Regions from separate parts of the Ochrobactrum vermis genome, predicted to be linked through region 1. Evidence: riboswitches for the same ligand, from Rfam matches in the RefSeq annotation. Region 1 holds a riboswitch; each other region holds the start of a gene.
What was found. A riboswitch is a leader RNA that binds a small molecule or an ion and turns the genes downstream of it on or off. The one in region 1 is predicted to bind cobalamin.

Region 1 (7,599 bases):
ACCACGCGGCACACGGGCCAGAGCAACCAGAAGATCGGTGAGCAACCTGCCCTCCGGCGCGAGCCCGAAAATATGCAACCCGTCTCGTATCTGCATTTCCTTGAGGTCACAGAGATAGGCGTCAAGCTTTTGCAGCGCCATGTCTTCATCGTCATGGTCGTGAATGCCTGCATCACGATCAAGCCCGATGTCACGCACAAGATCGAGTATCTGCCCTTTCAATCTGAACAGGCGGCGCGGATCGACACCGGAAGCCTCGTAATACTCGTCCACCAGCGCTTCCAGATCTTTCAGCGGCCCATAACTTTCGGCCCGCGTCAGTGGTGGCGTCAGATGATCGATGATGACAGCACTGGCGCGACGCTTGGCCTGCGTGCCTTCACCCGGATCATTCACGATGAATGGGTAGATGTGCGGTGTCGGACCGAACACAGCTTCTGGATAGCAGTTTTCGGACAGTGCCAGCGCCTTGCCCGGAAGCCATTCCAGATTTCCATGTTTGCCCATATGCACAATGGCATCAATGCCTGCGACCTCACGCAGAAAAGCGTAGAAAGCAATATAGCCGTGCGGCGGCACCAGATCGGGCGAGTGATAGGTCTCTTTCGGATCGATATTGTAGCCGCGTGCAGGCTGTATGCCGACAAAGGTTTCGCCCAACCGCATCAATGGCAATGCAAAAGCCAAGAGTTCGGACGCAAAATAAGGGTCATTTTCAGGCACACCCCATCGCTCTTCAATTTCCTTCTGAATCACAACGGGAAGTCTTTTGAAGAACGCCTTGTATTGATTCAGTGAAATCATCTCACGGATTTCACGCCCGTCACGCGCAGCATTGGTCGGGCCCGCCGTCAAAGCACGCATCAATGCATCGCCATCCATTGGCAAGTCCGCGACGGGATATCCATCCATCGCCATGGCGTGCAGCACTTCGACCGTTCCGGCTGGCGTATCGAGCCCCACCCCATTTCCAAGCCGCCCATCGCGGTTTGGATAATTGGCGAGGATAAGCGCGACACGCCTTTCCTCGGGTGATTTCCGCTTCAACCGCACCCAGTTTGCAGCGAGTTTCACCACAAAGTCCACACGGTTTTCATGCGGTTCGTGGGTCACGATATTCGCTTCCACTGCCGGGTCGAACTGTTTTGCCGACTTGAAGGACACCGCACGCGACAGCACACGCCCGTCCACCTCCGGCAAGGCGACATTCATTGCAAGATCGCGCGCCAGCAACCCCTGCTGTGAGGTTTCCCAGACAGTTTTCGGTGTCCCGGAAAAAATGACCTGCAGCACCATATTTCCGCGCTTGTCGAGGATAGTCGGCTTGCGCTCGGCGCCCGGTGAAGAAATTGCAAACCCAGTGGCATTCAACACAATATCCGGCGGACAATCCTCGAACAGACCGTCGACAACCGCAGCGGACAATCGATCCTTGAGGCTCGAAACGAATATCGGAAGCGGATTGAGGCCTTTTGCCTGCAGAGAAGCGATCAAGGCATCGACGGGCTGCGTCTGTCCGCTTTGCACCAACGCCCGATAAAAGATGATGCCAGCCACAGGTGCAGCGGCGTCGCCCCAATGAGCACGAATACTGTCCGGCGAGGAAACATGCTCTCCCGGCCACCACAGGCCAGCCTTGAGCAGAGGCGCTGCACTCTCCGGCTTTTCGGAGCCTGCAATCAGTGCAGCGCAATATTGAAGGAATGCGCCGGTATTCGCCGCGCCACCTTCGATCAGATACTGCCAGAGATCATTCCGCTCACGAGCGGAGACCGTCGAAAACCGCTCCAGTCCAAGATCCGGCTTGTCGTCTCCCGGCAACACAACAATCTTGATGTCGTGATTGGCGGCACATGCATGCAGCGCTTCCAGCCCGTAAGGCCAGTATGTCTCACCGCCAATGATACGCACCACGATAAGCCTGGCATATCTGGCAGTGCGCTCAACATAGGCGTCCACCGACATGGGATGGGTAAGGCTCAGGAAATTGGCCAACCGTAGACCCGGCAGGTCTGGCGCAAGCTTATGCGCCTGCGCCACACTGGCCAGTTCGGTATCAGCGGCGGAAAGGAACAATATCTCTCCCGGCGTCTGGCCGAGATCGACGGCCTCGTTGCCGTCACTGATTGTTCCTTTCTGGGCGAGTAGAAGATGCATTACACAACTGCGTCTTTCACGGCCTTGGTGATCGCGTCTTCATCGATCTCATGCAGACCGATAACAACAAGACGCGTCGAGCGCGTTTCATCCTTGTTCCACGGGCGGTCGAAATAATGCTCGATACGTGGGCCGACAGCCTGCACCACCAGACGCATCGGCTTACCCGGCACATCGACAAAGCCCTTAAGACGCAGAACATCATGGTCAGCGATAACGGTCTTCAGCTTTTCGGCAAAGGCTTTCGGGTCCGAAACGGAGCCGGCTTCGACGACAAAGCTCTCGAACTCATCGTGATCATGCTCGTGCCCATCGGCATGATGGATTTCATGGTGAGACTTGCGATTGGCAATGTCATCTTCGGTACCGACACCGAGACCAAGCAGAACATCGGCTCCGAGCTTGCCAAAGCTTGCAGGCACCATATTGACGCGGCGCGAGGAGCGCTCCGCAACATCGGCCTTCACGCCGTCAAGGCTCGTAGCGTCGATCAGATCGGCCTTGTTGAGAACAATAAGGTCGGCTGCGTGAATCTGATCCTCAAAAAGTTCTTCCAAGGGGCTTTCATGATCAAGAGATTCGTCCGCTGCCCGCTGCGCATCAACCTTGTCGTGATCATCGGCAAAACGCCCCTCAGCAACGGCGGCGGCATCGATAACCGTGACCACCCCGTCGACGGTTACCTGCGTCTTGATTTCCGGCCAATTGAATGCCGCGACCAGCGGCTGTGGCAGGGCAAGACCGGAGGTTTCGATCACGATATGATCGGGACGATCAGCCCGATCCAGAAGCTTGGTCATGGTCGGGATGAAATCATCGGCAACGGTGCAGCAGATGCAGCCGTTGTTGAGTTCAATCACATCTTCCTCGCGGCAAGCCTCAATGCCACAACCTTTCAGAATACCGCCATCAACACCGAGATCACCGAACTCATTGATGATCAACGCAATGCGTTTTCCATTGGCGTTTTCCAGCAGGTTGCGGATCAACGTCGTTTTGCCCGATCCTAGAAAACCCGTGATGACGGTTGCGGGAATTTTCTGTCCCTGCATCGATTTATCCCTTCATCTTGAGCGGCAATCCCGCCGCCATGAAATAAACTTCATCCGCAACCGCAGCCACTGCCTGATGCAGAAAGCCCGCGTGATCGCGAAATTCCCGTGCCATGCGATTCTCTGGCACGATCCCAAGCCCAACTTCGTTCGAAACAAAAACCACAGGTCCGGCAAGTTCCGGCAATATGGCGACAAGATTTGCGGTCTCGGTCGTTACATCTCGTTCGGCCATCATCAGATTGGTCAGCCACAAGGTCAGGCAATCGACCAGAACGAACCGATCCTCGGCAGTGTGCAATCTGAGTACACTGACCAGATCAAGCGGCTCCTCCACCGTCCGCCATTCGGAACCACGTCGGTCGCGGTGAATGGCAATACGGCTTTCCATTTCCTTGTCGAAGGCGCGTCCGGTTGCCAGATAAAGCGGCTGAAGCCTCGAGGACTCAACTATTTTCTCTGCATAGGACGACTTGCCCGAGCGGGCTCCGCCAAGAACCAGAACCGATTTTCCCGGCAAAGCCATTTTCATCAGCCCTTGATCTCGGATGATGCGTAGTGCTGGATGAACCAGCCAAGTGCGAGACCGATCACCGCCCACATGAACAGGTTCGTCGCCAGCGAAGCAACTGCATATTGCGAGGCAAGAAGTGATGGAATCGGCGACGAAATATCTTCCGGATGCGGAGCACCATAGAGATGCGGCGCCATAATCAACACCAGCCCGAGGATCTTTGCCCAAATCTCTTGCCGCAACACGATGAGATAGAGGCCCAAACCGCTCAGCACCACGGTAGCAATCCACCATAGCTGACGTTCGGCCAGATCAGCCGCAGGCATTGCCGGCAGTTCCGGCGACAGGCCGAGCGCTGGCAGAAACGCGACCGCAAAGAAGCCCGCAACACCCCAATAAGCACCATTCTGCACCGTGATACGGCGACCGAGAAGCAAGGCCACACCACCCAGCAAGAGGGCAAAACCGGCTCCTGCAACAAGATTGGCAAGAATGGTATTGCCCAACCGCCCAAATGGCAGTTCGGCCCCTTCTTCTTCCGCATCTGCGGCAGCGGCACCATGATCGTGTGGTGCGGCTTCCGCCTCACCATGGCTGTGGCCACCGCCAGCCTCTTCGTAGGTTTCGGCCTGCAAGATCAAAGGCACAGTCTTCAAATACATGGCGGGAGTGACCAGCAACCCGGCCAGAAGACCGGCGGCAAGTGTCGCCAACAAATAACGGATCAACATTTCTGTCCCTCAATAGCAATTTCGCGCCGATGGCGTCCACCATCGAGCCTTGCTCAACTTCAATTCCGAAAGACGGCCGTCTGCTCAGTGGCAGGGAAAACCATAGGAATGACGCGTATCATGTGCCGAATCGTGCAGCGCATCGGAATGGGCAAGCCCCACGCCATAAATCAGGAACGCGCCAAGAAGCAGTGAAACGACGGCCGTGCCCAGACGGGCAGCAAGCGGCATTGCGAGTATGCTGGAAACAGAATTCTGAGTACGTGCAGCCATGACAACCTCCGTGCAGGCAGCAGGGAAAAACCTCCCATGGGGCTCGGGCTCAATGCCCTCACGCAACAGGCAGGTCTCCTGGCTCACGGGTCGTAAGGATTGAAGCTACCTTCCCAGAAGTTTCAAACTTCCAGTGGCCACCGGTTGCCCGGTTTGCCTCATCCCTCTCCGCTCTACAGTCGCGGGGTCGGCTGCGATAAAGACGCCCGGCATGGGTCCGTCCGTCGCATTCCCTTTTGGTATTACCGGGATTCGTCCCGGCAAAACCTGTTGCATGGGTCCAACACTAGGCTTTCGCCCCATCGGCGTCAATCGCAGCCGACACGTATCGAGCGTGGAACTGATTTTCACCTCAAGTTAAACAACGCATCAGTATCGAGACAAGCTTCCAGCTCCCCGGCGAGTTCATCCAGTGCGACCTCGACACCAGCGCGGTAGTTCACCGAGCTGGTGCGTACGCCAAGGCTCTCCAGAAATCTCCGGCGGAATTCGTCTGTGTTGAAAACACCATGAAGATAGGTTCCCATGATGCGCCCATCCGTAGATATCGCTCCGTCGTCGTGTTCAGCGATGCGTGCAAAGGGGCGTACCAGGTCCGGGCCAGTCGTACGCCCGATATGAATCTCATAGCCTTCCAACGGTGTATTATGGATAAGCGAGGTTGCCCGCACATTGCGGACCACTTTTTCAGGCTCCATCAGTGTTTTTATATCCAGAAGTCCAAGCCCATCGATATCACGCACGTTTCCCTCGATACCGGCAGGGTCGCTGATATGACGACCTAGCATCTGGAACCCGCCACAGATGCCCAGCACATGGCCACCCCTTCTTACGTGAGCAGCCAGTTCTCGATCCCAGCCATTGTCGCGAAATGCCAGCAAGTCAGCGATCGTTGATTTGGTTCCGGGCAGAACGACAAGACCTGCATCATCAGGAATGCTGGAACCCGGCGGCACCATCACCACCTCGACATCAGGTTCGGCCTTCAACGGATCCAGATCATCGAAATTGGCGATACGTGGCAACATCGGCACCGCAACCACGAGCGACTTCTTGTCCCCGCGCGCGGCCCGCTCAAGAACGACCGAATCCTCGGCAGGCAGTCGCGATACCGCTTTCAGCCACGGAACAACACCAAACGAGCGCCAGCCGGTAAATTGGGTAATGGCAGCTAGCCCTTCATCAAAAAGAGAAATATCACCCCGGAACTTATTAATGAGAAAACCACGAACCATGGCGCGGTCTTGCTTGGACAGAATGGTGTGGGTGCCGACAAGGGAAGCGATCACTCCACCCCTGTCTATGTCACCGACCAGAACGACCGGAACATTGGCCTGCGTGGCAAATCCCATATTGGCGATATCGCCAGCACGCAGATTGATTTCCGCCGGCGACCCCGCACCTTCCACCAGCACAAGGTCCACACCTTCGCTAACTTTGGCGAAAGATTCCATGACTGCCGCCATGAGCTGCGGTTTCAGTTCCTGATAATAACGCCCGCGCGCTTCGCCCCGTACTTGCCCCTGCACGACGACCTGGCTGCCCATGTCCGTCTGCGGCTTCAAGAGCACCGGGTTCATGTGGACGGAAGACGACACTCCGCAAGCCAGCGCCTGCAGCCACTGAGCCCGACCTATTTCCCCGCCATCGTCGCTAACCGCGGCATTGTTGGACATGTTCTGCGGCTTGAAAGGGCGAACATTGAGACCGCGATTACGTGCAGCACGGCATAATCCGGCAACAAGAACACTTTTGCCGACGTCCGAACCCGTTCCCTGAAACATGATTGCGCGTGTCATGGACTGCTGCGTAGCTTAAACTGAACTCGCTGGCAACGGCACCTCACCCAGCCACCGTCTATGCAAAATTGCGCATCAGTTTATTACAAATGTGAGCAACATTATTCCAATGGAGCGTTGGCAGTCTCACAGGGTTATGATCTAGTCCGGTGACGAAGTGCAGTACTACGGGGAGGAAACCATGGATGCTGCCGGCCAGAACCAGTTCGAACTGAACGAAGATCAGCTTGCTATTCAGGATATGGCGCGAGCCTTCGCCAGCGACCGTGTCGCCCCGCAGGCTTTGCAATGGGATCGTGACAAGCACTTCCCGATTGACGTCCTGCGCGAGACCGGACCACTCGGCATGGGTGGCATCTATGTGCGTGAAGATGTCGGCGGATCGGCGTTGAACCGGCTGGATGCGGTACTCATTTTTGAAGCTCTGGCAACTGCATGCCCTTCATTTTCGGCTTTCGTTTCCATTCACAACATGGCCGCATGGATGATCGATACATACGGCAATGAGGAGCAACGTCAGCGCCTTCTGCCAAAACTCGCATCTATGGAATCGCTTGCCAGCTATTGTCTGACCGAACCTGGATCCGGCTCGGATGCAGCGGCACTCAGGACGCGCGCCACACGCGATGGCGACCACTATGTCCTCAACGGTTCCAAACAGTTCATTTCCGGTGCAGGCGCTACAGATATCTATGTGACCATGGTGCGTACCGGTGAGGACGGCCCCAATGGGATTTCCACCATCGTTGTGCCAAAAGATGCACCCGGCCTTTCCTTTGGCGCCAATGAATTCAAGATGGGCTGGAACGCGCAACCGACGAGAACCGTCAATTTCGACAATTGCCGCGTTCCGGTTGAAAACCTTCTCGGCGAGGAAGGAACAGGCTTTCGTATAGCGATGGCAGGTCTTGATGGCGGCCGCCTCAATATTGCCGCCTGCTCGCTTGGCGGCGCGCAATCGGCACTCGACAAGTCGCTGGAATATTGCAGCCAGCGCAAGGCCTTCGGCCAGACAATTGATCGTTTTCAGGTATTGCAGTTCCGCCTCGCCGACATGGAAACGGAACTCTCGG
Region 2 (7,599 bases), on a different contig from region 1:
GGCCTTTGCCTGTTCGACGCAGGAAAACAGCACGGATTCCGGTGGGTCGGCCACCACATCATCGAAAACGCTGATGCCGAAGCCTGCTTTTTCCAGCGAGGCCAGTGCATGGTCGAGGACACCGGCCTTGTGCAGCCCCTTGTCCGTCACAATCAGAATCTTGCGTTCGGAAAACCGTTCGCCGAGGATTTCGCCGAGGCGCTTTGCAGCGCTCCATTCGACGAGCATCGAGCCGACGGTATCGAACGAAAATGGCTTGATCTCTGTTGTCATCATTCCACCCTTATCACTTTTACCAGCGCCGAGGTGTCTGAATTCCTCACCGGCACACAACGCTGGGGCTTATTCCGGAAACGCTTCTGTCTTGGGAAGGAAACGTGTCCGTAATTTTCCGATGCAGCCGATGCATCGGCAGTTCCGAATGGAAAGCCTTGGGAGAAGCTTTCATTTGTTCAATATACTGAACAATGTTCAAAACTGAACGATCGATACAGGATAAGGCGCTGAACTGTCAATTTCTCCCTTCGGCTAAGATGCTGAATTCAACCCTTGAAAGCCGACTGGCGAGGTGCGCCAGAACATAAGTGGTTGAAAATGTTTACCAGTTATTGGGCGGGCGCCACACGACTTTGTGAATAGTTCATTCAAAATAACTTGCCGCGTCGCGTCTGATGGCAGTGCCTCATGGGGGAGGCGCGTCCCTCGCACCAGCAATAACACGTATCGCGGATCGACGGTCTGGGCATCGCCACCATTCTATCGCGCAGATTTTAAACTGCTGGACGCGCGGATTGTCCCGCCTGTACCCTGCTTGCCTTATCGATAGGCAGGGAGGGCCTGGCATGGACGTGACGATCATAACAGGAGCATCGGACGGTATAGGTGCTGAAGCCGCACGGCAAATCGCCCGGCGCGACCGTGCCAACGCTGCTCTTGTGCTCGCGGCACGCAATGTCGAAAAGCTGGAAAATCTGGCCACAGAGTTACGGCAGTTGGGCAGTTCAGTTCTTGTGGTGCCGACCGATGTGAAAGATCGTTCCGCCTGCATCGGTCTAATCGAGAACGCGGCTTCCGCTTTCGGTCGCATCGATACGCTGATCGTGAATGCGGGTATGTCGGCACATGCTAATTTCGCCGAGATCAAACCGGATGATCTCAACTGGATGCATGAGCTGATGGAGTTAAACTATTGGGGCAGCATCTGGCCCATTCATGCAGCACTTCCCCATCTTGCCGCAAGCAAGGGGCGGATCGTGGCGGTGTCATCCGTCGCTGGCCTGATCGGCGTTCCGGGGCGTACCGCCTATAGCGGAACGAAGTTCGCTCTATCCGGCTTCTGTGAAGCACTTCGCTCCGAACTGGAACCGAGCGGCATATCCGTCACAATCGTCTATCCAGGTGTCGTCAAGACCGATATTCGCAAGGTGGGCTACAGTGCGAGCGGCGGCGCGCTGGGAACAAGCGGCGTACGCGAAGATGGCATGATGCCAGTCGACGAAGCGGTGCGGCTGATGCTGGAAGGTGCCCACGCGCGCAAGCGTGAAGTGCTGATGACCCGCCAGATGCGATTCGGACGCTGGCTTAAACTCATCGCTCCTGCGATGGTCGACCGCATGGCCCTGAAGGCCATCAAGCCGGAATTCAGGCCGAAGCCAATCAGACCTGCAAATTAAGGCTGCGATAGTCCCAGCTATGATGTTGCACGTTGATTCAATCTACCTGTTGACGAGTTTTTAACTTCGACTACTATATATAGTGTTCTAGGTTCTTTCGATTCGTTGAGTCGAAAGCTAAGACGGGAATCCGGTGCGTTTCATCCATGACGGATGCGGCAATGCCGGAGCTGCCCCCGCAACTGTAAGCGGAGAGTTCTGTTCATCATGTCACTGGCTTCGGCTGGGAAGGCGGACAGAAACGTTGATCCGTGAGCCAGGAGACCTGCCTTGAACGAGTACGTCCACGGGCGGGGTGTCCGGTTGGCGCGCAATCTTGTGTGGCAAGCTATTGCCTTGCCGATTGCTGCCCCGAACTTCCCGCTCATAGCTTCGGGGTGAAGTCCATGTCCAGTCTATTCAGTTCCGGTTCCGGTCCTCCCTACGAGGCATAGTTTGTTGCGGTCAGGCTACCCATCTTGGCGGCTGACCGATTTCCTATCTTGTGCTTTTTGACGCGCATCCTGCGATGCGCGAACGGATCTTTGCGTCTCCCAACCAGTGAGGAAGAAATGAACGTCACCGTTTACAGCAAGCCTGCCTGTGTCCAGTGCACCGCGACCACGCGTGCCCTCGATCGCCAGGGTATCGAGTATGAAGTTATCGATATCTCCGCCAATGCCGGCGCTTTCGATCTCGTTCAAGGGATGGGCTATCGTCAGGTGCCGGTGGTTGTCGCCGGGGAATCCCATTGGGCGGGGTTCCGACCCGATATGATCAGCGCTCTCGCCTGAAGGCAGCGGCGTCATGAGCCTGATCGTCTATTTCTCCAGCCGGTCGGAGAATACGCACCGGTTTGTTGAACGGCTCGCAATGCGGTCGAACCGCATCCCGACGGACGGCTCGGGGGGATTGCAGGTGCGCGAGCCATTCGTGCTCGTCACCCCGACTTATGGCGGCGGCGGTTCCAAGGGCGCTGTTCCCAAGCCGGTGATCCGCTTCCTCAACGACGAGAGCAATCGCTCCTTTATCCGCGGCGTAATTGCCGCGGGGAACAGCAATTTCGGCGAAGCCTTCTGTATCGCCGGCAACATTATCTCCGCCAAATGTCAGGTTCCCTTTCTCTACCGCTTCGAGCTTTTGGGAACTGATGAAGACATCGGCAATGTCAAAAACGGGATGGAACGATTTTGGACACGGCAGACACGACCCTGATCCGGGACCGCGAAGCACGACCGGTGGCACAGGATGCGCCACAAGCGGCAACTTCCAACACAAGCAAACCGTCAAAATCCTCTGATGGGCTGGATTATCACGCGCTCAACGCAATGCTGAACCTCTATGATGACGAGGGCAAAATCCAGCTTGAGCGGGACCGGCAGGCCGCGCGCCAGTATTTCCTCCAGCACGTGAACCAGAACACTGTCTTTTTCCATAACCTGCGGGAAAAGCTCGATTATCTGGTGATGGAGGGGTATTACGAACAGGAGGTGCTGGATCAATATTCCTTCAACTTTGTGCGTGACCTTTTCGACGAAGCCTATGCGAAGAAATTTCGTTTTCCGACATTTCTGGGCGCGTTCAAATATTACACCAGCTACACGCTGAAAACCTTCGATGGAAAGCGCTATCTCGAACGCTATGAAGACCGTGTCTGCATGGTGGCGCTGGCGCTTGCGCGCGGCAGCGAACAGCTTGCGCGCGATCTCGTCGATGAGATTATTTCGGGCCGCTATCAGCCTGCGACGCCGACCTTTCTCAATGCGGGCAAGAAGCAGCGCGGTGAACTCGTTTCCTGCTTTCTGCTGCGGGTCGAGGACAACATGGAGTCCATCGGGCGCTCCATCAATTCGGCCTTGCAATTGTCGAAGCGTGGCGGCGGCGTGGCACTGAGCCTCACCAATATCCGCGAGGCGGGCGCACCCATCAAGCAGATTCAGAACCAGTCATCCGGTATCATTCCGGTGATGAAACTTCTGGAGGATTCCTTTTCCTACGCCAATCAACTTGGAGCACGGCAGGGCGCTGGCGCCGTCTATCTGAACGCACATCACCCGGATATCATGCGATTTCTCGATACGAAACGCGAAAATGCAGACGAGAAAATCCGCATCAAGACGTTGTCTCTCGGTGTGGTCATACCGGACATTACCTTCGAGCTGGCGAAGAACAACGAGGATATGTATCTCTTCTCGCCCTATGATGTTGAACGGGTTTACGGCGTGCCTCTCACAGAGATTTCGGTCACCGAAAAATATCGCGAAATGGTCAACGATGCGCGGATTACTAAGAAAAAGATCAGCGCGCGCGAGTTCTTTCAGGTGCTGGCCGAAATCCAGTTCGAATCCGGCTACCCCTACATCATGTTTGAGGACACGGTGAACCGCGCCAATCCGATCGACGGACGCATCACAATGAGCAACCTTTGTTCGGAAATCCTCCAGGTGAGCGAGGCGAGCATCTTCGGTGAGGACCTGACCTATGATCATCTAGGCAAGGATATTTCGTGCAATCTGGGTTCGCTCAATATTGCGGCAGCGATGGACTCACCTGATTTCGGCAAGACCATCGCGGCTTCCATTCGCGCCCTTACCGCCGTTTCCGACATGAGCCACATCGGTTCCGTGCCATCGGTCGCCCGAGGCAATGATGAAAGCCATGCCATCGGCCTCGGCCAGATGAACCTGCATGGGTATCTTGCCCGCGAGCGGATTTACTATGGTTCGGACGAAGGTGTCGATTTCACGAACATCTACTTCTACACAGTGACCTATCATGCGGTCCGCGCATCGAACCGGATCGCGGTGGAGATGGGAAAATCCTTCAAAGGTTTCGAGAAATCCAAATATGCATCAGGGGAATATTTCGACAAATACACCGATCAGATCTGGGAGCCGGCGACCGAAAAGGTTCGCGAAATCTTCGAAAAGGCAGGCATTGCGGTCCCGACACAGGACGACTGGCGCGACCTGAAAAATGCGGTGATGGAGGGTGGTCTTTATAACCAGAACCTTCAGGCCGTACCGCCGACCGGATCGATCTCCTACATCAACCATTCGACGTCATCGATTCATCCAATCGTGTCGAAGATTGAAATCCGCAAGGAGGGCAAGATCGGTCGCGTCTACTATCCGGCTGCCTTCATGACCAATGATAATCTGGAATATTATCAGGACGCCTACGAGATCGGCCCGGAGAAGATCATCGATACCTATGCAGCGGCGACGCAGCACGTCGATCAGGGCCTGTCACTGACATTGTTCTTCCGCGACACCGCAACGACGCGCGATATCAACCGCGCGCAGATCTACGCGTGGAAGAAGGGCATCAAGACCATCTACTACATCCGCCTGCGCCAGATGGCGCTTTCCGGCACGGAAGTGCAGGGCTGCGTATCCTGCGCCCTCTGACCACTGGTGATGACGAATGAACATTCAAGTGAAAACCAAGACCCCGAAGCCTGCCGCCGTGTGTGCGATCAACTGGAACCGGATCGAAGACGAAAAGGACCTTGAGGTCTGGAACCGTCTGACAGGCAATTTCTGGCTGCCGGAAAAGGTGCCGCTTTCCAACGATATCCAGTCATGGGAAACGCTGAAGCCGCAGGAGAAAGAGCTGACGATCCGCGTTTTCACCGGGCTGACACTTCTTGATACGATCCAGAACGCAGTCGGCGCGGTGAAGCTGATGGACGACGCGGTGACGCCGCATGAAGAAGCGGTTTTGTCCAACATCTCCTTCATGGAAGCGGTGCATGCGCGGTCCTATTCTTCGATTTTCTCGACGCTGTGCCTCACGCCGGACGTTGATGACGCCTATCGCTGGTCGGAAGAAAACGAATTTCTGCAGCGCAAGGCCACGCTGATCCTCGACCAGTATCGTGCGGATGATCCACTGAAGAAGAAGATCGCCAGCGTCTTTCTGGAGAGTTTTCTGTTCTATTCGGGCTTCTATTTGCCGATGTACTGGTCGAGCCGCGCAAAGCTGACCAATACAGCTGATCTTATCCGGCTTATCATCCGCGATGAGGCAGTGCACGGCTATTATATCGGCTACAAGTTCCAGCGCGGGCTTGAAGGCCTGAGCGAAGGGCAGAAACAAGAAATCAAGGATTTCGCCTTCGAACTTCTCCTTGAGCTTTACGACAATGAAGTCCGCTACACGGAGGCTCTTTATGATGGTGTGGGCTTGACTGAGGACGTCAAGAAGTTCCTGCATTACAACGCCAATAAGGCCCTCATGAATCTTGGCTATGAAGCGCTCTTTCCGGCTGAGGCGTGCAAGGTCAATCCGGCGATCCTGTCTGCGCTTTCGCCGAATGCGGACGAAAACCACGACTTTTTCTCCGGCTCCGGCTCGTCCTATGTCATCGGCAAGGCGGTCGCGACCGAGGATGAAGACTGGAATTTCTGATTGCGCTCCGGCGCCGCGTAACACCGGCGCCGGAGTCTTCCATTGCGGACATGGCGTTGACGTTACGGTTTCGTTTTGCGACACATGAATGATGCAGACCGCTATCACAATCGATCAGGACTATCTCGTAACACGGCTCAAAGCGCTTCTTGCCATACCCAGTCCGACCGGGTTTACCGACGAAGCCGTCCGTTATGTTGCGCGAGAACTGGAGCATCTCGGGCTTGAGGTGATACTGACGCGCCGGGGTGCCATTCGTGCGCGCAGGGCAGGCGTGACGGAGCGACCAGCGCGCGGAATCGTATCGCATGTCGACACGCTGGGCGCGCAGGTAAAATATCTGAAGGAAAACGGGCGGCTGGAACTGGTTTCGATCGGTAACTGGTCCGCACGCTTCGCCGAAGGTGCCCGCGTTTCCATCTTTTCGTCGAAAGGCATTTATCGCGGTTCGATTCTGCCGTTGAAGGCTTCCGGCCATACTTTCAATGAGGAAGTCGATACGCAGCCGGTTGGCTGGCCTTATGTTGAACTTCGCGTGGATGCACTCGCGCGAAATAGAGATGATCTGCTGCAACTCGGTATCGATGTCGGCGACATCGTTGCCGTCGATCCGGCGCCTGAATTCATCGATAATGGCTTTATCGTATCGCGCCATCTGGATGATAAGGCAGGCGTTGCCATCATGCTTGCAGCTCTGGAGGCGATGCAGCGAGCGAATGTGGAAACGCCGGTCGATAGCTATTGGCTGTTTACCATCGGCGAGGAAGTGGGCGTGGGGGCTTCCGCGGTCGTCGTGCCCGATATTGCCTCACTGGTCGCCATTGACAATGGCACCACTGCGCCGGGCCAGAATTCATCGGAGTTTGGTGTCACGCTTGCCATGGCGGATCAGACCGGGCCGTTCGACTATCATCTGACGAAGAAGCTCTACGAGCTTTGCGCAGAGCATGACATTCAGGTGCAGAAGGACGTGTTTCGCTATTACCGTTCTGATGCCGCGTCCGCGGTCGAAGCCGGGCATGATGTGCGCACGGCTCTGCTGACCTTCGGTGTTGATGCCTCGCACGGATATGAGCGCATTCATCTGAGCGCGCTGACCTCCATTGCAAAACTTGCTGTTCACTACGCAATGAGCGAGGTCGAGATCAAGCGCGATGCCGAGGAAACTGCGAAGGGCCTCAAAGGCTTTACACATCAGAAATCGACCAAGGCTGAGCAGGATCTGAAACCCGAAGATACGCCTGCCGAATAGGCTTTGAACGTTCCGAAATCACAAGCGGGCTGAGGTCCGCTTTTTTGGCTCAAGAAAATTAATTATGATAATTCATTGATGATCGTAAATTTATGCCTATAAATTAGAGTCTGACGGATTTGACAAACGAAGGGGAACCCCATGAGAAGGTTATTCTGTGCCGTCTTGACTGCTATGGTGCTTTCAGTTGCAGGGGCGGGCACGGACGCTTCAGCGCAAACACCGCCCAATGTGCTGATCGTCGGACAGATTGCAGAACCGCAATCGCTTGATCCGCATACA
Region 3 (7,599 bases), on a different contig from region 1:
CTCGCCCGGCGGACAGGCGCCGGACTGGGCGCGCTGGATCATGACAGCCAAGCCGCCTTTCATCCCGATGGCGATCGTCGCCAGCATCGTGATTGCCGCGGTCACGCATTTCATCGTCATGCGCTCGACCTTCGGCGTTCTGATGCGCGGTGCGGGCGGCAATACCCGCTCCATCGAGCGCGCAGGCTGGTCGGTCACCGCCATCCGCGCCGCAACCTATGCGCTGGCCGCCTTCTTCGCCGTACTGGCGGGGATCGCGCTGGTCGGCCTCACCACCTCGGCGGATGCCAATATCGCGCTACGCTATACGCTTCTGTCCATCGCAGGCGTCATTCTGGGCGGCGGCGAGTTCGTCGGCGGGCGCGTCTCGCCCATCGGCGCGGTGATCGGCGCGCTGACGCTGACGCTCGCCGGTTCGTTCCTCTCCTTCATGCGCATTTCGCCGGACTGGCAGATCGGCGCGCAGGGCGGCATTCTCATCGTGGTGCTGGCCTTGCGCCTCTTCCTCAACCGCCTCGAAAAGAGGGAGAAAAAGCAATGAACGGCCTTGCCATTCTCACCAGCCGTCCGTGGATATGGTCGTTTATCGCGACCGCCGCGGTGTGGATCATCACCATCCTCTTCACCGGTGGTGCGGGCGCGCACGGGCTTTCCCATGCGGCCTTCACCTTCGCATCCTTCTCGGTGATCGTCGGCCTCGGCCAGATGTTCGTCATCACGCTCGGCCCCGGCAATATCGACCTGTCGGTCCCGGCCAACATGACGCTTGCCGCCACGCTGGCGCTGAAACTCATGGATACGCAGGACGGCATGATTCTGGCAGGCCTCGCCGTAGCGCTGCTGATCGGCCTTGCCATCGGCATCTGCAACTACACTCTGATCAAGCTCCTGCGCATTCCGCCCATCATCGCCACCCTGTCGATGAGCTTCCTGATCCAGTCCACCGCCATCTGGAGCAATCGCGGCCTGCGCGTGAAACCGCCGGAAAACCTTTCGCAATTCACCACCGCCTCCACGCTCGGCATTCCCAATGTCGCCATCGTGGCGCTGATCCTGTCGATCATCGGCTGGGTGCTTTTGAAAAAGAGCATCTATGGACGCTGGATTTCGGCCATCGGCCAGAATCCTTTCGCTGCGCGCATGGCAGGCGTTCCGGTCGATGGCACCCGCTTCGTCACCTATCTGCTCTGTGCGGTGCTGGCTTCGCTCTGCGGCTTCCTGCTCGCCTGTTTTTCGGGTGGCGCGGCGCTGAATATGGGCACGGAATATCTTCTGATGTCGATTGCGGTCGTCATCATCGGCGGCACGGCAGTTGCGGGTGGCGATTCCAACATCCCTGGTATTTGGGGTGCCGCCCTCTTCATGTTCCTCATAGTCTCGATGCTCAACACCTACGGCTTCGGCGCCGGTGTTCGCCTCGTGCTGACTGGCCTCACCATCATCGCGGTGATCTTCCTCGCCAGCAGCCGAAGGGCAGAGCGCTAATCATCTTCGGAGTACCTCCCTTGTCTCAGACTGTTTCGATCTACGAAATCCACGACGAACGTTTCAAGCAGATGATCGTGCCGAGCGCCGATCTGGACGAACTTTACAGCGGCTGCCGCTGGGCCGAAGGCCCGGTCTGGTTCAACGACCTGAACTGCCTCCTGTGGAGCGATATCCCGAACCAGCGCATCCTGCGCTGGGTGCCGGGCAACGAAATTGACGGCGAAGTTGGCGGCGGCGTTTCGGTGTTTCGCAACCCGTCCAATTTCTCCAACGGCAATACGCGCGACCGCGAAGGACGCCTTGTCACTTGCGAGCATGGTGGCCGTCGCGTCACACGTACAGAGCCGGATGGCAGCATCACCGTGCTGGCCGACAGCTATCAGGGCAAAAGGCTGAATGCGCCAAACGACGTCATTGTGCGCTCAGACGGAACCGTGTGGTTCACCGATCCGACCTACGGCATTCTGGCGGATTATGAAGGCTACAAGGCCGACCCGGAACAGCCGTCGCGCAATGTCTATCGCCTCGACCCGAAGACGGGCGAAATAGATGCCGTCGTCACCGACTTCCACCAGCCGAACGGCCTTGCTTTCTCACCGGACGAGACGAAGCTCTATGTTGCCGACAGCGCTTATAGCCACGACGAGAACGCACCGCGCCACATCCGCGTTTTCGACGTTGTGGATGGCGGCAAGCGCCTGACGGGCGGCTCTGTTTTCTGCACCATCGACAAGGGCCTTCCGGACGGCTTCCGCTTCGATACGGATGGCAATTTGTGGACCAGCGCGGGCGATGGCGTGCATTGCTTCTCGCCGGAAGGCACGCTTCTCGGCAAGATCAAGACGCCGCAGACGGTCGCCAATGTGACCTTCGGCGGTCCGCGCCGCAACCGTCTGTTCATCACGGCCACAAAGTCGCTTTATGCGGTCTATCTCACCGTAACCGGCGCGCAATATCCTTGAAAAAACAACGGCGGCTTTCCAAAACGAAAAGCCGCCGCTCTCTATAACTACGTATATTAATTCATTGAAAAATTACATTCGCCACATGCTCTGTTGATTTTAACAACCGCCGTAAAACAGGCATGCCAATAGTCATTCTTCATTCAAAACGGATCTATCTGGCCCAAAACCGGAGCGACCCGCACATCAAGACTGTGAGTGACGGAACAAATCAAAAAATGATCTCTTCTGTCCTTCAGCCATGCACTCGATAAGTAAGACCGATGCCTCGCATACGGGTACATGTCCTGATGTGCAGAACCTATATAGTCCAATCGTCAACGCGATGGAAACAGATTGTCAACAAAACAGGTCAAACTACTGTGAGTAAAATCAATAAAAACTACACTATTTCATGATGTTATTCAAATAATCCGATATATTATATTAGCAATATCTATTTCACAATCCTATTTGTTTCCCGCCGATTAGAAGATCCGCATCAACCGTAACAATGACTTACAGACAGCCCGTTCAGGCAGAATGTCTATGTTCCAATGAACGGCGGCTCGGTGCGCGATAACGAATATGGCAGCCATCGATACCGTGATATTCGACGTCAACTTCTACGCCGAACACTTCGGCGATAAGCTCCGCCCGCAAGACATCACGTGGCGTACCGAGCGCAACGAGTTTGCCCTTATCCATCACAGCGATATGGTCGCAGAACATCGCGGCATGGTTCAGGTCATGCAAGGCAGCTACAACCGTGAGCTTCTGGCGGCTGACAAGATCGAGCAGCCCGATCTGGTGCCCGATATCGAGATGGTTGGTCGGTTCGTCCAGAAGCAGTATCTGCGGCTCCTGCGCCAAGGCCCGCGCTATATGTAGACGCTGACGCTCGCCTCCGGAGAGCGTGTGCCAATAGCGGTCGGCAAGATGGGCCATATCGACATTGACCAACGCCTGGCCAACGATTGCATCGTCATCTGCTGACCACGGCGACAGCGCACCGAGATAGGGCGTCCGCCCAAGCTCAACCGCCTGACGCGCGGTAATGCGCTCTGTCGTTCCTGCCTGTTGCTCAACCAGCGCCAGTTGCCGTGCAATCTCGCGACGGCTGAAACTGTCGATAGACGCCCCACACAAGCTGACTTCGCCAATACGACATCTGCGAACGCCCGAAAGTAGAGACAGTAAACTGGTTTTCCCCGATCCGTTCGGGCCGATGATACCCAGAAACTCACCCTTCGCCACTTTCAGTGAGACATTGCGCAAGATCTCGACATTGCCGGCCGACCAGCCGACATTGCGTGCTGAAAGGATCATGACGAAGCCCTCCTTTGTCCAAGCAACAGGGCGAAGGCTGGTGCGCCGAACAAAGCCGTGATGACACCAATCGGCAAAACCTGCCCCGGAATAATGATGCGTGACAGGATGTCGGCGACAATCATGAAGATTGCTCCGATCAGTGCTGCCGCAGGCAACAGCCTGCCATGACGGACCCCGACCAACATTCGCGCGGCATGGGGAATGACGAGCCCGATGAAACCAACGGATCCGACGATGGAAACCATGACTGCCGTCATCATGGCGCTGACACCGATCAGCACCGCATAGACGCGGCGCACCGGTATACCGAGCGAAGCGGCGGATTCCGTTCCGAAAGTAAACGCATCAAGCGCACGTGCATGCCACAGGCAGATGGCAAGACCGATCAGGCAGGCGGGCAGAGCGAGCGTCACATCCGGCCAGCGCACACCAGAAAGATTGCCCAGCAACCAGAACATGATGCCGCGTGCCTGCTCAGCATTTGCGGCCTTGGTGACGATGAACGAGGTCAACGCATTAAAGAGCTGTGAACCGGCAATCCCGGCGAGGATGATTGCGCTGCTGCCGCGTCCTGCCCGCAGCGCCAGCAGGGACACCAGGCAGAAAGCAACAATAGCCCCGATGAACGCACCGAGCGATAGCGTCAGCACACCGGCACCAATGCCAAGAATGGCGACACTGACGGCCCCGGTGGAAGCGCCAGCGGAAATGCCCAGAATGTAAGGATCAGCGAGCGAATTTCGAAGCAGCGACTGAAGGATGACGCCGGATATTGCGAGCGACGCGCCGCAGCATGCCGCGATGACTGCGCGGCTGAGGCGATAACTCCAGACAATTCCTTCATCGATGGGTTCGAGCGGATATCCGGCGTTCCACAATCGGTTAGCCACGGTTTTCGCAACCACGTCGAGCGGTATCGCAGTTTCGCCTATCGCGGCTCCAAGCCAAAGGGCAAAAAGCAGCAGGACAAGCGAGAAAATGAGGAAGAACACGCCGGAGCGTGCCCTTCCCTTGTGTTTGAAGCCCGGTATCGCTGCCCGCGCCGTCACTTGTTCAGATCCGAGGCAGCTATGTCGGCGGCAAGCGTTTCGATGCCTTCGATCACGCGAAGCGAAGTGCTCATCGATTGCGCGTCCATGTCGAAGACATGCTTGTCCTCGACCGCAGGCATCAGCTTCGTCACCGAGTCGTTGTCCAGAAACTGGTGCTTGACGGCAATGTCATCTGCCGGATAGCGGCGGCGATCAAGCTTTGCGGCGACGATCATCGAAGGGTTCGATTTGGCAACCGTTTCCCATCCGACCGTTGGCCATTCTTCTTCGCTGTCGATAACATTCCTGATGCCGAGTGCGGAAAGAATATAGGCTGGCGCACCAAATTTGCCTGCTACATAAGGATCGGCATCGACCTGCGTGCTGGAGAACCAGACAACAGCGGACAGCTTCCCGTCAGCAGACCCAACCTTCTCACGTGCAGCCACTTCACGCGCCTTCAGGTCGGCGACGAGTTTCTCGCCGCGATCCTGCACATTGAAGATTTCCGCCAATTCGGTGATTTCCCGATAGACGATATCCATCTTGAACGCCGCGGTGCGAATACCGTCACCGCCGCCGGAATTGTCCTTGCCGACACAATCGGATGGCGACGTATAGGCCGGGATGCCGAGTTCCTCGAACTGTTCCGGTTTGGCGACAATACCTGTCGGGCCGATATGCCACTGGAAGTCCGCCGTCACAATATCGGGCTTTTGCGCCAAGACGCTTTCGAAGCTCGGATCGTTATCCGCGAGCCGCTTCACCTTGGCATTCACCTCCTCAAAGCCTTTGAGAACAGGGCCAAACCACACGGCCGTCCCGACAACCTTGTCGCCGAGACCAAGGCTGTAAAGGATTTCGGTACTGCTCTGGCCGACGGCAACAGCGCGACTGGGCGCTTGCTTGAACGTGACTTCGCGACCGCAATTCTTCAGCGTCAGCGGATATTGTGTTTCCGCTGCGTGTGCGGCGAGACCGCCTGCGATAAATGCAGCCGCACAGATGGCAGAACGAAACGGCATTTTGCCGAAAGCTTTCATGAAAATCCCCGAAATGATGAGCATTTCCAGCAAAAGTGGGAACCGGTTTTGCGTTCGGAAATGCGTGAGAAAAAACGGATGGAGCGGTCAAGTTGAACCGCTCATACGCGAAAGGAATCCTGTCAGACGGCAGATAAAATCCGGCACAGAAAGCGGGCAGGCATATCCGGGGACATCTCGAAATCATGCGATAACGATGGGAGAATGCGTCCTGCGACGCGGAAATCTGTCATAACCGGCTCCTGCTCCGGGCATCCCCGCCCGTGACAATGGACAACACTAGACGGCAGGTCTCCTGGCTCACGAATATCTGCTGTTCATCTGCCTTCCCGCGCTTCTCCGGCACAGTGGCATGACGCTTTGAACGTCACGAGGATGAACGGCAATCCGCTTACAGTTGCGGGGGCAGCCACGGTCTTGGCCCCTTTTCGGGTCGTCCTCACCGTGTTCCCTATTAATCCCCTTCGCTCTCGGTCGGGGAACCGTCGTTACACTATTACGTCGGCGCATCGTCGCCGTCAAGCGCATCTCGCCCGCTATTTCGGCATGTCATTTTCATGCGATTCGAAAGCCCCGTTACTTAAATTACGGCCAAACTATTGTCGCATGTGCTGGCCTATTGAATTTGTTTTCGCTAATCTCCATGTAGTTTGCTCCCGCTAGAGGAGCGGGACTTGGGGAGGTCCGCCGGAGGGCGGCATACATTCCATTTGGGAGGACATATGCGTAGATTTATTCTGGCCCTGACGTCGGTAGCGGCGTTGGCTATGGCAGGTTCTGCTTCAGCGGAAGACTACAAGGTGCTGGCACCCGCCGCTCCGGGCGGCGGCTGGGACCAGACGGCGCGCACGATGCAGAGCGCGCTTCAGGACGAGAAGATTTCCGGCAGCGTGCAGGTCATCAATGTTCCGGGCGCTGGCGGCACCATCGGCCTCGCGCAATTCGTGAATCAGAACAAGGGCGACCCGAGCCAGCTGATCGTCGGCGGCTATGTCATGGTCGGCGCTATCCTGACCAACAAATCGCCGGTCACGCTCGACGCTATCACACCGATCGCCCGCCTTACGGGCGAATATGAAGCCATCGTCGTGCCCGCTTCTTCTGACATCCAGAACCTTGGCGACCTTGCAGCGAAACTGAAAGCTGATCCGGGTTCCGTTTCGTGGGGCGGCGGCTCTGCCGGCGGCACCGATCATATTACTGCTGGCCTCTTTGCCAAGGCAGCAGGCGTCGACCCGACCAAGGTCAACTATATTGCCTTTTCCGGTGGTGGCGAAGCACTGGCTGCCATTCTCGGTAATCAGGTGACCGTCGGCATCTCCGGCTATGGCGAATTCGAAGCCCAGATCAAGGCGGGTACGCTGCGTATTATCGGCATTTCGAGCGACGAGCGCGTGGAAGGTATCGATGCACCGACCTTCAAGGAAGGTGGCGTGGACGTTTCGATCCAGAACTGGCGCATGGTGGGTGCGGCTCCGGGCATCACTGCCGAGCAGGAAGCGGCCATCAATGCCGATATCGAGAAAATGGTGAAGTCGGAATCCTGGCAGAAGGCGCTCAAGGATAAGGGCTGGGCAGACACTTATCTTGCCGGTCCGGCGTTCAAGGAGCAGCTTGCCAAAGACGTCGCTGCGACTGAAACCATTCTCAAGGAAATCGGCCTCGTCAAATGACAGGATCAGACCAGCAGGAAAAGCGCCGCCCGGAAGGGGCGGCGCCAGATTTCGCCGCTCTTGTCATCGCACTCGTCCTTGCAGCCGTCGC

Region 2: another riboswitch for cobalamin. It lies ahead of nrdH (glutaredoxin-like protein NrdH); the one in region 1 lies ahead of CQZ93_RS08335 (CbtB domain-containing protein).
Region 3: another riboswitch for cobalamin. It lies ahead of CQZ93_RS18445 (ABC transporter substrate-binding protein); the one in region 1 lies ahead of CQZ93_RS08335 (CbtB domain-containing protein).

What each region holds. Positions count from the first base shown of each region.
Region 1 is NZ_PCOC01000001.1:1,667,174-1,674,772, forward strand. Features, by position in the region: gene cobN (cobaltochelatase subunit CobN) at 1-2,157, opposite strand, end outside; gene cobW (cobalamin biosynthesis protein CobW) at 2,157-3,209, opposite strand; gene cobU (bifunctional adenosylcobinamide kinase/adenosylcobinamide-phosphate guanylyltransferase) at 3,214-3,735, opposite strand; gene CQZ93_RS08330 (CbtA family protein) at 3,741-4,454, opposite strand; gene CQZ93_RS08335 (CbtB domain-containing protein) at 4,539-4,727, opposite strand; cobalamin riboswitch at 4,779-5,013, opposite strand; gene CQZ93_RS08340 (cobyric acid synthase) at 5,075-6,526, opposite strand; gene CQZ93_RS08345 (isobutyryl-CoA dehydrogenase) at 6,708-7,599, shown strand, end outside.
Region 2 is NZ_PCOC01000002.1:1,873,581-1,881,179, reverse strand. Features, by position in the region: gene CQZ93_RS23005 (iron-containing alcohol dehydrogenase) at 1-276, opposite strand, end outside; gene CQZ93_RS23000 (SDR family oxidoreductase) at 843-1,673, shown strand; cobalamin riboswitch at 1,746-1,960, shown strand; gene nrdH (glutaredoxin-like protein NrdH) at 2,225-2,446, shown strand; gene nrdI (class Ib ribonucleoside-diphosphate reductase assembly flavoprotein NrdI) at 2,460-2,867, shown strand; gene nrdE (class 1b ribonucleoside-diphosphate reductase subunit alpha) at 2,843-5,062, shown strand; gene nrdF (class 1b ribonucleoside-diphosphate reductase subunit beta) at 5,079-6,065, shown strand; gene CQZ93_RS22975 (osmoprotectant NAGGN system M42 family peptidase) at 6,157-7,317, shown strand; gene CQZ93_RS22970 (ABC transporter substrate-binding protein) at 7,459-7,599, shown strand, end outside.
Region 3 is NZ_PCOC01000002.1:880,444-888,042, reverse strand. Features, by position in the region: gene CQZ93_RS18470 (ABC transporter permease) at 1-541, shown strand, start outside; gene CQZ93_RS18465 (ABC transporter permease) at 538-1,485, shown strand; gene CQZ93_RS18460 (SMP-30/gluconolactonase/LRE family protein) at 1,557-2,450, shown strand; gene CQZ93_RS18455 (ABC transporter ATP-binding protein) at 2,964-3,758, opposite strand; gene CQZ93_RS18450 (FecCD family ABC transporter permease) at 3,755-4,810, opposite strand; gene CQZ93_RS18445 (ABC transporter substrate-binding protein) at 4,807-5,835, opposite strand; cobalamin riboswitch at 6,104-6,337, opposite strand; gene CQZ93_RS18440 (Bug family tripartite tricarboxylate transporter substrate binding protein) at 6,558-7,508, shown strand; gene CQZ93_RS18435 (tripartite tricarboxylate transporter TctB family protein) at 7,505-7,599, shown strand, end outside.